One region of the Paenibacillus sp. FSL M8-0228 genome, then DNA from elsewhere that is predicted to be linked to it. Evidence: riboswitches for the same ligand, from Rfam matches in the RefSeq annotation. Region 1 holds a riboswitch; each other region holds the start of a gene.

Evidence for each region. A riboswitch is a leader RNA that binds a small molecule or an ion and turns the genes downstream of it on or off. The one in region 1 is predicted to bind thiamine pyrophosphate.
Region 2: another riboswitch for thiamine pyrophosphate. It lies ahead of MKY98_RS13995 (thiamine phosphate synthase); the one in region 1 lies ahead of thiC (phosphomethylpyrimidine synthase ThiC).
Region 3: another riboswitch for thiamine pyrophosphate. It lies ahead of MKY98_RS04910 (ECF transporter S component); the one in region 1 lies ahead of thiC (phosphomethylpyrimidine synthase ThiC).
Region 4: another riboswitch for thiamine pyrophosphate. It lies ahead of MKY98_RS02140 (ABC transporter substrate-binding protein); the one in region 1 lies ahead of thiC (phosphomethylpyrimidine synthase ThiC).

What each region holds. Positions count from the first base shown of each region.
Region 1 covers NZ_JBBOXA010000001.1:875,026-879,239, forward strand. Annotated here, with positions in the region: gene MKY98_RS03985 (alpha/beta hydrolase) at 43-1,080, opposite strand; gene MKY98_RS03990 (IclR family transcriptional regulator) at 1,381-2,124, shown strand; TPP riboswitch at 2,280-2,392, shown strand; gene thiC (phosphomethylpyrimidine synthase ThiC) at 2,580-4,214, shown strand, end outside.
Region 2 covers NZ_JBBOXA010000001.1:3,176,499-3,180,712, forward strand. Annotated here, with positions in the region: gene MKY98_RS13980 (thiazole synthase) at 1-102, opposite strand, end outside; gene thiS (sulfur carrier protein ThiS) at 105-308, opposite strand; gene thiO (glycine oxidase ThiO) at 305-1,453, opposite strand; gene MKY98_RS13995 (thiamine phosphate synthase) at 1,518-2,111, opposite strand; TPP riboswitch at 2,376-2,484, opposite strand; gene MKY98_RS14000 (ABC-F family ATP-binding cassette domain-containing protein) at 2,579-4,132, opposite strand.
Region 3 covers NZ_JBBOXA010000001.1:1,072,274-1,076,487, forward strand. Annotated here, with positions in the region: gene MKY98_RS04900 (polynucleotide kinase-phosphatase) at 1-1,233, shown strand, start outside; gene MKY98_RS04905 (TatD family hydrolase) at 1,254-2,051, shown strand; TPP riboswitch at 2,095-2,204, shown strand; gene MKY98_RS04910 (ECF transporter S component) at 2,456-3,052, shown strand; gene MKY98_RS04915 (ABC transporter ATP-binding protein) at 3,052-4,214, shown strand, end outside.
Region 4 covers NZ_JBBOXA010000001.1:475,505-479,718, forward strand. Annotated here, with positions in the region: gene MKY98_RS02130 (ABC transporter permease) at 1-765, opposite strand, end outside; gene MKY98_RS02135 (MTH1187 family thiamine-binding protein) at 762-1,055, opposite strand; gene MKY98_RS02140 (ABC transporter substrate-binding protein) at 1,595-2,638, opposite strand; TPP riboswitch at 2,833-2,942, opposite strand; gene MKY98_RS02145 (pyridoxamine 5'-phosphate oxidase family protein) at 3,212-3,646, shown strand; gene MKY98_RS02150 (bifunctional 2',3'-cyclic-nucleotide 2'-phosphodiesterase/3'-nucleotidase) at 3,869-4,214, shown strand, end outside.

The DNA of each region.
Region 1 (4,214 bases):
CAAGGTGAAGAATTAAATACAGTTTTTTTGAAAAATAATTCTTTACTTTGTAGTCGTTTGTTTGTGGGCATCAGCGATCGTTTTCTTGTCCTCCAGCTCCTGTACACTGCTTAGAAACGTCGATACCCGCCGTAGATATTCACGGGGATGCTCTCTGAAAATAAGCTCATGTATTCCGTTTTTGACAATCCATACACTGGAAAGTGGGTTGGTTTGATTGGCAGCGAGCTTTTCCGCAATAGGATAAGGAGCCTTTTCATCCTGTGTACCATGCACAAACATGATCGGGAACGGATAGTTTTCCTTTTTAACCTCCTGATATGGAATCTGATGCAAGCTGGTGCCGTTCAAGACTGGAAACAGCAACTCCAGAATTTCCAAAGACGGATGTCTTGGCAGGTTAATTTGATTGTGAATGTTATGGTACAGCGTATCCGGCTCCAACAGGAAAGTGCTGTCCAAAATCATTGCGTCCACATCCTTGGTTTGCAAGCCCGCCTGAAGAGCGGTTCCTGCCCCCATGGAGAAGCCCCATACGATAATCTCCGACGAGCCGCGTTGCTTCGCAAGCTGGATCGCTCCGAGAAGCTGCTGGGATTCCGCTTTGCCTCCGGTTGCGACTGATTTGCTGTTTTGTGACGCGAATCCATAATCGAACATGACCACATTAAAGTTCAAACTGTGGGCATAATGCGCCAGATCATACATGGGAATCCAGCTTTCTTCGCGGTTAGCTCCATAACCATGGCTGAAAATAATCGTTTTCCGCGATTGATCCGCCGGGATATACCAGCCTTGTACCATGCGGCTACCATCCTTGGCAGGGAAGCTGACTTCCTCATAAGGCATGTTTTTGGCCTGCATCGGATTAGAGTACAGCGGCGCGACGGTAGGATTCGTAAGTACCCATGCGATGTAAGCATGCAAGGCAATAAAACAAAACAACAGAAAAAAAACGACCGACAGCAGCAGAGCAATCACAACGTGCTTGAACCGCAGCAGACGGGGATTAAAGAGTGGGGTGGACGGCTCCTGAACAGCGGTCTGTAGCTGAGAGTTGCGCTGGGATGTAGAAATCATGTAAGAGCCTCCTTATATAAAATTGATCTTCGTTTCAATAGAATTTAGGTATAATTCCACTTGAAAATGATAGTGTATATCCGTATAGATACCTATTATCGTATGATGGGGGTTATCCAAAGTCAACGCCTGAACCGGAAAAGTAAAAATGATGCAAAGAATTGTCGATGTTTGTTCTCGTTCTGTAATATGGTTGTCACAAAAACATCGGTTTACAGTAGCCGCGACTATTCTATATAATTTATGTAACCATGTTTCATAGTGTGAAACGAATATGGATACAAGAGGAGCGGTTCACGAATGGAAGACCGTAAATTAACCGTTCGCGCTGTAGAGCGTGCACTTGATATATTGCTGTGTTTTACCGCAGATTCGGATCTTGGCCTAACGGAGATTGCCTCCAAAATTGGTCTACATAAAAGCACGGTTCATCGGCTGCTGACTACGTTGGAGGATCGGGGCTTTGTCGTTCGGAATGCCGAAACGGAAAAATATCGACTTGGCTTCCGCATTTGGGAGCTATCCACACATTTGTCCCAAAGTGACGAGCCGGCGGTGTTGTTACAGCCTGCAATGGAAGGACTGCGTGACCGTCTGGGCGAAACGGTCAGCTTGTACTTACGGGACGGCAGCATGCGTATTCGCATACAAGCCGTGCAGAGCAATCAGGCGATCCGCAGGGTTGCGCCTGTGGGTGCGCGTATGCCGCTGGCTGTAGGAGCCTCCAGTAAGGTGCTGGCTGCCTTTATGCCGCCGCAGGAGCTGGAAGCCCTGCTAAGCGGGAATGAATGGCCGCCCTCGGTAGACGCGGAGGTCTATAAAGCCCAGCTGCAGGACATTCGCGAGAAGGGCTATGCGACCAGCTATGAAGAACGGGAGCCAGGGGCCGCTGCTGTGGCAGCACCAATTGTGAACCGGAAGGGACAGGTCACTGCGGCTTTATCTGTATCCGGTCCGGTCAGTCGGCTTGCACCCGAGACGCTACATGACTTTGCTCCGATTTTGATCGAAGCGGCGAAGGAAATGGGGCTTATGCTTCCGTAACAAGAATGAATGCAGTTGAAGCAAGCAAAGTGATTTGGTGAGGAGCGTCTTCTTGCTAAATGGAACCTAGAAGGGTTGCCAAAGCCATAAATTTGAAGTAGTCTGATAAGGATGGCGGGATGTCTGTTATGTCCGCCTCATGTGAATAGAAGTATCGCAGTTACTGGGGGAGCCTGTAATGCCGGGCTGAGATGGAATCGTGTAAGATTCCGGACCCTTTGCACCTGATCTGGATCATACCAGCGTAGGGAAGTAATCGGCCATTGAAATGTATACGCAGCTGCTGTCTACGGTGACGCATTGGAATAGGATTATTCCACATGTGCACGGTCTGGATAGCTGCCTCGTTAGATTAGCCGGTTCCCTCGGGAACCGGCTTTTTTGCATAGATCAGCGCCACCCTGGGAATGGTTCCGGATCGGTGTGTCATTTCATCGAAACAGGAGGAATGGACAATGAAGCCGACAGAAGTAGAAGGAACAAAAGGAACAGAATTTAAATCAGCAGAAGTAAGGTTGGCAGGAACAAGGGAAGTTGGGGTAGAGAAGACAAACGGGGAGCAAGCCAGTGGGGTAACGCCCTTTCCAGGGAGCCGTAAGGTATATATTCAAGGCTCGCGGCCGGACATTGCCGTCCCAGAGCGGGAAATTGCTCTTCATCCTACACATACGCCGCAGGGCACGGAGCATCATGAGCCATTGCGTGTGTACGATACGAGCGGTCCCATGACTGACGAAGCCTATCAGGTCGATATCCGTCAGGGCCTGCCTCCATTACGGCGAGCTTGGGCACTGGAACGGGGCGATGTGGAGGCTTACGAGGGACGCGCCGTCAAACCGGAGGATAATGGACTGAAACCTGGCTCCAAACGGGAGACAGTTGAATTTCCCGGCGTGACCAACCGTCCGCTTCGTGCTTCGCAAGGTCGTACAGTGACGCAAATGCATTATGCACGGCAAGGGATCATTACGCCCGAAATGGAATTTGCGGCGATCCGCGAAGGGGTGGAGCCTGAGTTTGTACGGCAGGAATTGGCGGCTGGACGAGCCATTTTGCCTTCGAATATCAATCACCCGGAAAGTGAGCCGATGGTCATTGGGCGTCATTTTCACGTGAAGATCAATGCGAACATTGGTAATTCTGCGGTTACCTCCTCGATTGAGGAGGAAGTGGAGAAAATGACCTGGGCTGTGCGTTGGGGCTCGGATACAGTTATGGACCTATCCACAGGCCGTAATATCCATACCACACGTGAATGGATCATTCGGAATTCTCCTGTACCGATTGGAACTGTGCCGCTGTATCAGGCACTTGAAAAGGTGAACGGCGAAGCAGAAGCGCTGACGTGGGAGTTGTATCGCGATACGCTGATCGAGCAGGCGGAGCAGGGAGTGGACTATTTTACAATTCATGCGGGTGTATTGCTGCGGTATATACCGATGACGGCGAATAGAATGACGGGAATTGTGTCCCGTGGCGGGTCGATCATGGCAGCCTGGTGCCTTGCGCACCATCAGGAGAATTTTTTGTATACACATTTTGAAGAAATCTGCGAAATTATGAAAGCCTATGATGTGGCCTTTTCTCTCGGGGATGGTCTACGTCCAGGTAGTATCTATGATGCGAATGATGAAGCACAGTTTGCAGAGCTGGAAACGTTGGGCGAGCTAACGCAAATCGCATGGAAGCATGATGTTCAGGTCATGATTGAGGGGCCGGGACATGTCCCTATGCATAAAATCAAAGAGAATGTGGATTTGCAAATGGAGATTTGTAAGGAAGCTCCTTTCTATACCTTGGGACCGCTCACGACGGATATTGCCCCCGGATATGATCATATTACCTCAGCCATCGGGGCGGCGATGATCGGTTGGTTCGGGACGTCCATGCTGTGCTATGTTACGCCTAAGGAGCATTTGGGTCTTCCGAATAAGGATGATGTCCGTGAGGGTGTCATTACCTACAAAATTGCGGCACATGCTGCCGATCTGGCGAAGGGCCATCCACGGGCGCAGCAGCGGGATGATGCTTTGTCCAAGGCACGCTTTGAGTTCCGCTGGCGGGATCAGTTCAATCTGTCGCTTGATCCC
Region 2 (4,214 bases), 2.3 Mb from region 1:
CTCAGCAGCCTCTACGGCTTGGGATTGGATATCCAGATCAGAGAATTTTCCTGTTCCCAACAATAACCTCGAGGTAAAAGATGCTTTTCCAATGGTTAACATAATCAACCGCCTCCCACAAAATGTACAATCTCTAGGCAATCTCCATCTTTCAGTACCGCTTCATCATGATCTTCACGGGTCAATATATGCCGATTCAGCTCCACCACTACGGTTTTCACCTTTACATCAAGCTCATGTAGCAATTGATTCACATGAGTGATTCGATTAGAAAAGGTCAGGCTCTGGCCGTTAATCGTCAGCTTCATAAGCTTTTCTCCTTGAGGAGCTCAGAAGAAAAACTACTTATCCCAAGTTCTGCTGCACAAGCCCCATTAAGCATAGCTGCCATCGCACGCCCGGTAGCATCACTCAGCAGGACACCGTTGCGATAATGCCCGACTGCAGCATATACGCCCTCGACCCCAGGAACAATGCCTATAAAAGGATGACCTGATACAGCCTGCGGACGTAAGCCCGCCCAAGCGCGTATAAAAGAAGCTTCACGGACGCGCGGCAGCCAGGCAGAGGCACGTGCCAACAACCCCTCCAAGCCTCCTACGGTCACCTCTTCGTCATATTGATGTGGAAGGCTCGTTGCCCCAATCCAAAGCTCGTTATTCTGTTTAGGCACGAGGTAAATATCATCAGCATAAATGGTATATTCTAACGGGTGATCCTTCAAGGAGACCGCTACCGCTTCGCCCTTGACCGGATAAAGTGGATATTCAAACCCAACCTGCGCTAGCAATTTCATGCTATCCAAGCCTCCGGCAATAATGACCTGATCGCAGGAAAAAAAACCACTATCTGTGCGGACACCGCAAATTCGATCATCCTGTATGACCAGTTGCTCTGCCTGTGTACCAGACCATACCGTTGCTCCCAGCACCGCAGCAGCACCTGCATAAGCACGGCAAAGCTGGACAGGAGCCACTTGTGTCTCCTTTGAACGATATATTGCCCCGATCGCTTGTTCATCCAAACCTGGAATTCGTCGGGCCAATTCTTTCGCATCCCACCAGATAGGACAATCACCCTTTCGCGTTTTAGCAGCTTTCCAGCGTTTTTGGCCTTCAGTCTCCGTACGGAAAGGGGTCACAAACCCTTCAGTACGGAATTCCACCGAAATACCTGACAAACGCTCTAGATCACAGACAAGCTCAGGGAATGCATCTCGACTTATGCGAGCAAATCGTGATAGCTCAGAGTCGGTGAACTCTTCACTTTCCGCTGCCAGCATTCCAACCGCTGCTCCTGAGGCTCCCTCACCCGGGATCAATCGTTCCAGCATAATCGTACTTCTTCCCTCCTTGGCCACATGATAAGCAATGGAACTGCCGATGACACCTCCACCTATGACCAAGCATTCAGCGTGTCCAATCGCTCTTTCCTCTGTGTGTATCTTTAGCATTTGTTCCGTATCTCCTCTCCATAAACCCTTCTGCTTTCAGCTTGCCTCTACTCTCGTTTTCTCGCTACAGGCTGTGAACTACAAGGTCTGCCATTCGCCTATACTCCATTGCAGCTGCAACGGGCGACTCAGCCTCCCATATACCAGACATCACCGCAATTCCGCTTGCTCCGGCCCTATAAAGCTCCGGGATATGATGCGGTTGTATGCCGCCTAGCGCAATCACCGGAATGTTCGACAACCTGCAAATATGTTCAAGCTGAGCTAAACCCCGCGGTACAATACCGGGCTTACAATGGGTCTCATATACGTGACCATAAAGTACATAGTCCGCTCCTGCCCGCTCAGCAATTTGCATCTCCTCCAAGGAATGTACAGACACTCCACAGCGTGTACCCTTTGGAAGTAGGCTTTTCACATCCACAACAGGTAATCCATTAGCTGGTAATTGAACGGCTCCGACCAAAGTAAGTAAAGCTACATCCACACGATCATTTACTACAATTTGTTGCAAAGGAACTTCCTGCTCCACCAGGCTGCGAGTCAAAGAAAGCAATGCAGAGGCACCATTCTGTTTTAAACGTGCGTGTACATAATGAACATACGGACAAATCACAGCAGCCACTTGGGCGGCTTGTGCAAAAGTGCCCTTTTCCATCGAAATTGCGTGTAATTCGATTTTGTCTTCACCTCACATTGGACTAAAGGATCTAAGCTTAGCCAGCCACGTCTACCAGCAGGAATGAAAGGGGATTATATGTGAATCGTCTACGGAAGCTCGAACTACTTAAAATGAACGAAACGCAAAAAAACCACTTCCCCAAGGAAGTGGTTTAACGAACGTCCAATAATCGAACGGACCATGAATCCGTATACGTGTATCGTCCCACGCACAAACAAAAATAAAGATGGTGTTGCCTTGTTTGTACGGCGCTCACTTCCCTACGCTGGCATAACCCAGATCAGGTGCAAAGGGTCCGAAATCCATTTATTCCGTCTCAGCCGCATGGGCGGCTCCCCTAGTGTGACTATTTTATTGTATAAGCTAAAGATAGCTTAGCATATTTTTCTAATTCTGCAAACCCCACTTCGTGTGAAATTTGCTGGAACTGGATTTAGCTGATTTTAGTTAACTTTACTTGACCACTCTTCCACATTCCACGTTTTGGTTACCCAATCCTCGTAAAAGTCCGGTTCGTGAGATACAAGCAATACGGTCCCTTTGTATTCCTTCAAGGCACGTTTCAGCTCATCCTTTGCTTTAACATCCAAGTGGTTGGTAGGCTCATCGAACAGTACCCAGTTGCTTTCACGCATTAACAGTTTGCAAAGACGGACTTTAGCCTGTTCTCCACCACTGAGCGCAGATAGCGGACGCGTGATATGCTCATTTTTCAAACCGCAACGCGCCAAATGCGCTCGTACTTCATGCTGGTTCAAATGCGGAAATTCATTCCACACATCGTCAATCGGTGTAATTTTCTCGGCCTTTACTTCCTGCTCAAAATAAGCGGGCTGCAAAAAATCACCTTGATAAGTTTTTCCACTGATTGGCGGAATTTTTCCCAATATGGTTTTGAGCAATGTCGATTTACCGACACCATTGTAGCCGACAATTGCAATCTTTTCGCCACGTTCAATCGTCATGGACATTTTAGGCAAAAGGGCATGTGTATAACCAATCTCAAAATCAATACCCTCAAATACCGTCTTTCCGCTTGCACGTGCCTCTTTGAATTGAAAGGTTGGTTTTGCGGCTTCTTCAGGCTTATCAATACGTTCGATCCGATCAAGCTGCTTTTCACGGCTCTTTGCTCGGCCTGACGTAGAGGCACGCGCTTTATTACGCTGAATAAAATCTTCCTGTTTCTTAATAAAATCCTGTTGCTTCTCATAAGCATCAATATGCTGGGCTTTGTTCAGATCCGCCATTTCGAGAAACTTTTCATAATTAGCTGAATAACGGGTCATCTTGGCAAATTCAAGATGGTAAATAACATTAACGACCTGGTTCATAAATTCAGTATCATGTGAAATAAGAATAAAGGCATAGGGATAGTCCTTCAAATAGCGCGTAAGCCATTCAATATGCTCTACATCCAAATAGTTGGTAGGCTCATCCAACAGCAGGACATTCGGCTTTTCCAACAGCAACTTAGCAAGAAGAACCTTTGTCCGTTGCCCGCCACTAAGTGCGGATACATCCCGATCCAGTCCTATGGCCGACAGACCTAGTCCATTCGCCATTTCTTCAACCTTCACATCAATGAGGTAAAAATCCCCCATATCCAGTTGCTCCTGAATTTCACCCATCTGTTCCAGCAACACTTCCAACTCATCAGGAGAAGCATCCCCCATTTTGTCAGTAATCTGCATCATTTCCTTTTCCAATTCCAACAAAGGAAGAAAAGCATCCTTCAATACATCACGTACCGTTTTGCCCGGTGTCAGCTTGGTATGCTGATCCAGATAGCCGTAACGCACACGTGGAGTCCATTCCACTTTACCCTCATCCTTAAGCAATTTTCCAGTGAGAATGTTCATGAGTGTCGATTTACCAACACCGTTAGCTCCTACCAAACCTACACGTTCCCCCGCAAGCAATCGAAAGGAAACATTTTTAAATAATGCGCGGTCCCCAAAGTTGTGGGATACATTTTCTACAGTCAATAAACTCATAAGCTGTTTTTGGCTCCTTATTGTCATCGGCATTGCCGACTGTTCTTATTTCATATGCATTTCGTTTCTCTCAAAGCTTTAT
Region 3 (4,214 bases), 200 kb from region 1:
CGGTTTTCCCCGCCGAATTTACGCAAGCTCATCGCTGGTTACAGTGTACTGACGGAATCGTATGGCGAAGTGCGCGTTCAAGGAGAATCGGTCAAAACCGCTATAGATGCCGTGTCACATGTGACAGTACCGATAGAGGAACTGGTGTATATTCCACCGACCATGAGTCCTGCTCCAGCGGTGTCTGCAGAGGAAGGTTATCTGGAGCATCCGCGTGAAGCGCTGGCTTATTATCGCGGGCAAGGGGTACAAACGATGGTGGCCGAGAAAAAACATATGGGTAGCCGGGCTATTTTGCTATTATTCAAAAACGAACAGGCCGCTGTCGAGTATGTAGGCTACCCGACATTGGGCACGATCTACAGTCGGAGCGGGAGAGCTTTCTTTGAACAAAGCCTTGGGAAGCAAGTGCTGGAAAAGCTGAATGTGGATCTACGGACTGCCGGATATTTTGAACGGAACCAGACGGATTTTGTGTTGCTGGATGCGGAAATTGTACCGTGGAATCTCAAGGCTCGGGAATTGATTGCTGCACAGTATGCGCATGTGGGTGAAGCAGCTCTGCTGGATCGCAGTAAGCTGGTAGACAAGCTGAAGCAGGCGAAGGTTGCGGGCCGAGAGGTTGGAGACTGGTTGGAGGAAATGGAACAGAAGTACGCGAATGCCGTGACGTTTCAAGAGGCTTTTCAAAAATATTGCTGGGATGTGGACGGTCTGGATGAGATTCGTATCGCACCGTTTCATACGCTGGCACACAGCGGAAAGACTTTTTTTGACCATTCTCATATTTGGCATATGGAGCAAAACCGGGAGCTGGCTGGGCTGTCTTCCCTGTTTATGGAGACAGAGTATCGCGTGATCACGGACGAAGCAAGCGAGGAAGAGGTCATTCGTTGGTGGAACGAGATGACAGAGGATGGTCATGAGGGGATTGTGATCAAGCCGGAACGCTTTTTGATGAAAAATCGGGACAAGATGATTCAGCCTGCAATCAAGGTGAGAGGCCGGAAGTATTTGCACATCATTTACGGTATGGATTATCTTGCCCCTGAGAATTTAAAGCGTCTGAAGCAGCGTCGAACGAACAAAAAGGAGCGTCATGCCCTGATGGAAGGAGCGCTTGGTATGGAAGGCGTGGAACGTTTTGTCCGCAAGGATACGGTAGATCGTATTCATGAATGCGTCCTTGCCGCACTATCTCTGGAATCAGAGCCGATTGATCCAAGATTGTAGTTTGCGAGGGAGGGATTGAGATGGAAAGGGGTACACCGTTAATTGATATTGGTGTGAACTTGATGCATCGTTCGTTTCATGCAGATCGGGAACAGGTGGTAGAGAGAGCCGCGGCTGTAGGGATTTCACCGCTGATTATTACCGGGACCAGTGTCCGCAGCAGTCGGGAAGCTTCTCAGTATGCAGCGCGTTATCCGGGCAAGCTGTATGCGACAGCTGGCGTGCATCCCCATGATGCCAAAGACTGCAGTGCAGACACGATTCAGCAGCTCCGCCAGTTGGCGGGTCAGCCGCAGGTCGTATCCATAGGGGAATGCGGATTGGACTATAACCGTGATTTTTCGCCACGTGATGTGCAGCGCCGATGGTTTGGCGAGCAAATCCAACTGGCGGGTGAGCTGAAAATGCCGTTATTTCTGCATGAACGAGATGCACATGAGGACTTTGTCGCTATGCTTCGGGAGTATCAAGGGCTTGTCGATAAAGCGGTAGTGCATTGTTTTACCGGCACGGAACAGGAATTGCGTACGTATGTAGAAATGGGACTGTATATCGGAATCACCGGCTGGATTTGCGACGAACGGCGGGGGAAGCATCTGCGTGAACTGGTCAGAGATATTCCCTTGGACCGTCTGATGATTGAAACGGATGCTCCATTTTTGACCCCGCGTAATTTGCCTGTGAAGCCTAAAGAAGGGCGTAATGAGCCCATGTATCTCGCTCACATTGCTGCTACGATAGCCGAATGTACAGGTCGAAGCATGATGGAGATCGAAATCGCGACGACGGAAACGGCTAAACGTTTCTTCGGATTATAGGATTGTCAAAGCCATAGATGTGGTATATATTATAGTGAATTAAAAAGCATTGTCGGGAGCTTGAGAAAGTCAGGCTGAGAGGGTGGCCCTTGCCACTGACCGTGAAATCTGATCTGGGTAATGCCAGCGTAGAGAAACCAAGAACACTATACAGGAATGCCGCTTTTTTTTTGCGGTTGTCGATAGATTCAATGTATGTCCTAGCATTTTACCTTGATCCTGACTTGGCTGGGTATCAGTGTAGTAGTTTAGACTACTGGTTATATAAGGCATATCGACGAATGATGTTTTGTATGGTGCTTCACCTTTTACTGCGCATAAAGCTTGCCTGGAGATTCAGCTCCAGACAAGCTTTTTTTCATGGCCAAGAGGCCAACTATAAGGAAAAAGGGGAGCACGCAATAATGAATACTGCTGTAAGAGCGTCCAAAGGGTTGAAACTGACGGATATTTTGGTCACGATTGTGATCGCTGTTGTGTTCGGGTTGATCTACAAAATATGGGGACCTGCCTATGATTTGATGAAACCATTGGGTCTACACGCCGAGCAACTGATGTATGGCATGTGGTTTATGGCAGGTACGTTTGCTTATCTCATCATTCGCAAGCCGGGTGTTGCGATTTTGGCAGAGGTGGCAGCGGCAACGGTCAGTGCTTTTTTGGGAAGCGAATGGGGTATGTCCACCTTGTACTATGGCCTGCTGCAAGGCTTGGGAGCGGAGCTGTTTTTTGCGGCTTTTCTGTATCGGAACGCAAACCTGTGGGTTGCTTCGCTAGCTGCGGCTGGGGCGGCTGTCACTTCTCTGATTTTAGACTTCAGCTACGGGTATATTGATCAGCTATCGACTTGGAACTATGTTTTGTATATTGGATTTCGGATGATTGGCAGTATTGTGATTGCCGGGGTATTCGCGTTCTATCTGGCTAAGGCATTGGAGGTAACCGGAGTCACGCGAAGTTTGAGGCCTGCAACGGAACAAGATTATAAGGGGCTGGATTGATGAGCCGGGCAACCGAAGATGTGGTGGCTTCGATCACCCGGCTACGGTTGAAATTCCCCGGTGAGCAAGAGCTGCTTTTTCACAATATGTCTTTGTCTGTCCGCAAGGGGGAAAAGCTGCTGCTACTGGGACCGAGTGGATGCGGTAAATCAACACTGCTCCAAGTGTTAAGCGGTCTGATTCCACGCACGATAGAAGTGCCTATGAAATGCGATGCTGCTGTAATCCCAAGTGTCTCAGGTATTGTATTTCAAGATCCTGATACGCAGTTCTGTATGTCATATGCAGATGAGGAACTGGCTTTTGTGTTGGAAAATAATCAGGTTCCCCGGGAGCAGATGCGATCCCGTATTCGCGAGCTGCTGATACAGGTGGGTCTATCGACGGATGATATACATATGCCCATTGGCAGCATGTCACAGGGAATGAAGCAGCGGCTGGCGATTGCGTCTGTGCTGGCTATGGAGCCAGAAGTGCTTTTTCTGGATGAGCCCACGGCTTTGTTGGACGAGGAAGGCACTACACAGGTGTGGGATACCATTCGCAACATTTCGGTAGACCAGACACTGGTGATTGTGGAGCATAAAATTAATGAAATTGTCCATGATGTGGATCGGATTGTGGTGCTTTCTGCTCAAGGGGAGATCATTGCAGATGGAAGGGCCGAAGAAGTATTTCATGTGCACCGGCAGGCATTGTCCGAGTACGGCGTGTGGTATCCGGGAGTATGGAATGAATCGTCTTCGCCACGTTGGAGTGAAGCAGTGACGCAACAGAATGGTGCGGGGACTGATGTGCTGGAGTTGGAACATTTTAGCGGCCTCCGCGGTTTAAGTTCAGTGATTTACGTGGAGCATGCGCAGGTGAAGCCTGGCGACTGGATTGGCGTGGTTGGTGAAAACGGGGCTGGCAAAAGCTCGTTGCTGCTCTCCATGATGCGCTTACTTCGAACACAGGGGCGTTATAGCGTGTGCGGAATTGAGGTAGGCAGTACGGAACAACTGGCAGAGCGTATCGGGTTCGCGTTTCAAAATCCCGAGCTGCAATTCGTAGCACACACCGTACGAAAGGAACTAGAGTATTCGTTACCCAAGAGCTTGTTTAGTGCTGAACAGTGCCGGGAGCGGGTGAATCGGATGCTCGTACAGTTCGGACTGGAGCA
Region 4 (4,214 bases), 400 kb from region 1:
CGGTTTCCAGCGAACCAGCCATTTTTCCAGTAGTACTATGATGACAAACATCAGTAAACTGAGCGCGACAATGATGCCGATGGCGGCAAAAATGAGGTCCGTGCGATAGGCCGATTTTTGCAGCAGCATATAATATCCGATTCCTTCGCTCGCACCAATCCATTCGGCAATAATTGCGCCCATCACACTGTAGGTGGCAGCAATCTTGATGCCGGAGAATACTTGCGGCAACGAGTGTGGCAACTCCAGCTTCATAAAAATAGCCATGCGACCTGCACCCGACATCTGCATATAGTTCATCATCATACGGTCCGTCCGTGTCAGCCCGTCCATGGTCGCTACAGCCACGGGAAAAAAGCATACTAAGGTAATGACCATCAGCTTGGGCAGCATGCCAAAACCAAACCACACCATGAGCAGCGGCCCCAGGGCGATGATCGGAATGTTTTGGCTCAGGATAAGCAGCGGATACAGGGCGGATTTGAGAAAAGGAATGGTATGAAGAACGATGGCGATCAACAGTCCCGTTGCTGTCCCTATAGCGAATCCCACAAGTGTCAGGCGAATTGTAGCCCATGTATGGGCACCAAGCAGCGCCGTCTGGGCCATGCCCTCCTGTACGATGAGGGATGGAGCTGGCAGTAGCCAGGATTCAATATGTAAATAGGAAACCGCCCCCTGCCAGGCTGCTAAAAAGAAGAGGACCGCCACAAGGGGCGGCCATACGCTTTTCCACCAGGATGCGTTCTTGCCTTTCGGATTCATGGGCGATATTTCTCGGTCAGCTTGTTCATGCTGATGCCTTGTGGGTTATGTGCGATTTTGATCTGTGAAATGACGCTGGGACTGCCCGCTTCCGTCAAAGCCTCATGCATTTCTTTAACCACTTTCAGCAACTCGTCGAGCTCGCCCTCCATGGTCGTATCCAATGGGTTCACCTGATGTTTGACACCGGAGCGCTGAATGACCTCAATCGCCTTATCTACATACGGGTAAGAGTCCTCGTTATTAGGAGTTTTAGGGATTACTTGAATACTGAGCAGTGTATTAGCCATGCAAATTCACCTGTCCTTCATTTGGAGTGTTTTAGAGAAAATAGGGTGGTTTAAGGCGTTTGAGACCGCTCCGCGTTTCATTTGGTCTTACGATCGCTGTTGCAGGGGGATTCTTGGATTATTTAAGTTTTCAAAGGTAAGAATTCCCCTGCAAAGGCGAACGCTCCGCTTCTCCAGATTCAAATGAACCGCTCCGCTGCTGCCCGCCTTAAAAGCACCCTATTTTTAAAGCTGGTTTGTGCGGCATTTTTAACACACAAGCGCACCTACTTAGCGCTTAGATAATATGAAACTAAAGAATAAACCAAGTTGAACGAGAACGAAGTGGGCGGAATGGTGCTGTACAAGCGTTAGCGTTCGCTTTAAAAGCTTTCCGTAGGAAAGCTCGCTTCGGAAGCATAACCTCCCCGGATTTCTACACTAATCATAAGTTTTTATTAAGAAATCCGGGGCGGTGGCGATGGGAAGCACCATCCGACTGCGTAGTAGGGCTTCGTTCACTTCTCTAGTTCAGTCTTATTTAGTGGTTTAACAAATGGTCAGCGCTTGGGCAAGAAGTCGTTTGTGAAGGCCTTATCGACTTCCAAAGGCTTGCTGAGCAGCTTGCGTTCGTACATCCAGTCCGAATAGTTTTGCCATACCTCCGCTTTTTGCACGCCCCATTGCGCGGCATCATCCTGATAACGTGGGCTTAGCCATTTTTGGCTGGCAAGTACCAGTTTTTTATCCAGCTCCGGTACAGCTTTGCTTAAGATGTCCGCGGCTTCTTCCGGATGGGCGATAGTGTATTCATAGCCTTGGGCGGTAGCGTCCATGAACGCTTTGACCAGCTCGGGATCATTTTTTATCGTCTGTTCGTTGCTCACAATTACAGGCGTATAGTAGTCGAGGCTTTTGGAATAATCTTTTACATACAGCATATCCAATGGCTCATCTCGAAGTTGGGCCTCGATTCCGGTCCATGCGTAGAAAATCCAGGCAAAGTCGATATCCCGCTTCACGGCTGTAAAATAGTCTGCATTGCCCATGTTGACGATCTTCACTTTGCTCACATCGCCTTTGTCTGAATCCATGATGGATTTCATGACCGCTTCTTCTACGGGAGAGCCCCAACCGCCGTATTTTTTACCTTCAAAATCTTTCGGGCTCTTAATTCCGCGATCTACCGGGGCTGCGAAGCCTGAGGTATTATGCTGAATCACCGCAGCGATGGATACAAGCGGCACACCTTGCGTGCGGGCCTGTGTGACGCCTTCTTGGTAGCTGATACCAAAAGGTGCAGCATTAGAAGCAACCATTTGATCGGCTCCGCCTGAACCAGGTTGAACAATTTGGACATTCAAACCTGCTTTTTCGTAAAATCCTTTGTCCTTGGCGACATAGAGTCCCGTATGATTCGTATTGGGTGTCCAGTCGAGCACGATTTTAACATCTTTGAGCCCCTTTGCCGGAGTAGACGTTTGAGTGTCGGTAGCGGAAGCCGCTTCTTGGGATGTAGGGGGACTTCCACCGCAAGCGGTCAGGGTCAGGGCCAAGAGCCACAGACTGATCAGTCCCAGGCTTAATATTTTCATGCGCTTCATCGTTAGTGTTCTCTCCTTTTGATTACCCGTTATCCATCCAATCAGACAGCTTAAGTTTCCCATTTTCATAAAAATAACATCTGCCGGACGCGATCTTTCCAACAACTTAATCCTCAACAAAAAAAGCGCCCCGAGTTTCCGGGACGCTTGCGCTTGTATATACCAAAGTAAGGGATGGTCCTATGTAAAAAAGGCACATCTTGCTTAAGCATTCCTACGCTGGCATTACCCAGATCAGGTTGTAAGGGTCAGTGTCTTGGGACACACTCTCAGCCGGCCGATTCCAGCACCCCTGGCATTGTATGGTTTAATGGGTTCATTTATTCGGGTTTACTACGACGATTATATGCTTTGAATGCAGGTCTGTCCAGCATGAAGGGAGAGATAACGGTTCATTTGCCGAACGACAGGGTACACTTTTACTGTGAGCTTTGATCTGAAAATGAGTATGAATCAATCCGATTCGATCCGGTCATGTTATTTTCAGAACAGCTGCGCAGGTAGGTTCAGATGGGCTGGTGCCCAATGGCATGGCGTAGAGAATTCTAATTCGTGAAAAGGAGTTGTTGTACTGTGGGTAAAACGGAAACATTGGATCGCAACCAACTGGAACAAGCCATTGTGAAGGCTTTGGATAACAACAAATTTTGTACGTTAGGTACGGTAGAGGGTGGCAAACCGAAAGTACGCTATATGGCCCTTTTTAACGATGGAATGAACATTCATCTGGCGACAGATCGCAAAACGCATAAAGTGGATGAGCTAAAGGACAATCCGAATGCTTATCTGCTGCTGGGTTATGAGGTTGGCGGTACGAAGGAAGTTGTTGAAGTGGAGGCTACCGTCCAAATTACAGCTGATGAGGGGCTACGCAAACAAGTGTGGAACGACTCCTTGAAGGAGTGGTTTTCCGGACCGGACGATCCCGATTATGTCATTCTGGACGTGAATCCGACTCGCATTGAGTATGTGGGTCAGCAAACGGAGCGCCAGGTGTGGAAGAAATAATACGAATATAAATGGATAAGCCAGTAAATCTCCAATTTTTTCAGGAGGTTTGCTGGTTTTTTTATGTTTGAGAAAATTAATTATTTTTTCATAAATAATTTTAAGTAAATGACTACTCTTTTGTCTGGCGTTGGATTAAAATAGAAATGGTGAGTTCAAGGCTTACATATATGTGCAAAAGTATGTATATGAGGCATACACCTTAATGAGGAGGGGTATATTTTGTTATTACGTAAAAATTGGTTTAAAGGGTTTACAGCAGCAGTTGTAGCTTGTAGCATGCTGGTGTTTTCAGCCGCTCCATCCTGGGCAGCTAGTGATTCTCGTGATAGCGCTACGGTGAATTTGCGGATCATGGAAACAACGGATATCCATGCGTCCCTGATGAACTACGATTACTATTCGGACAAAGAAACCAACGAGTATGGCTTGGTTAGTACAGCTAGCTTGATCCAGAAGGCACGTAGTGAAACAAGAAACAGTATGCTGTTCGATAATGGTGATTTGCTGCAGGGCAACCCATTAGGCGATTATATGGCCCGCAACAAAACCTTTGAGAAAGAAGGCG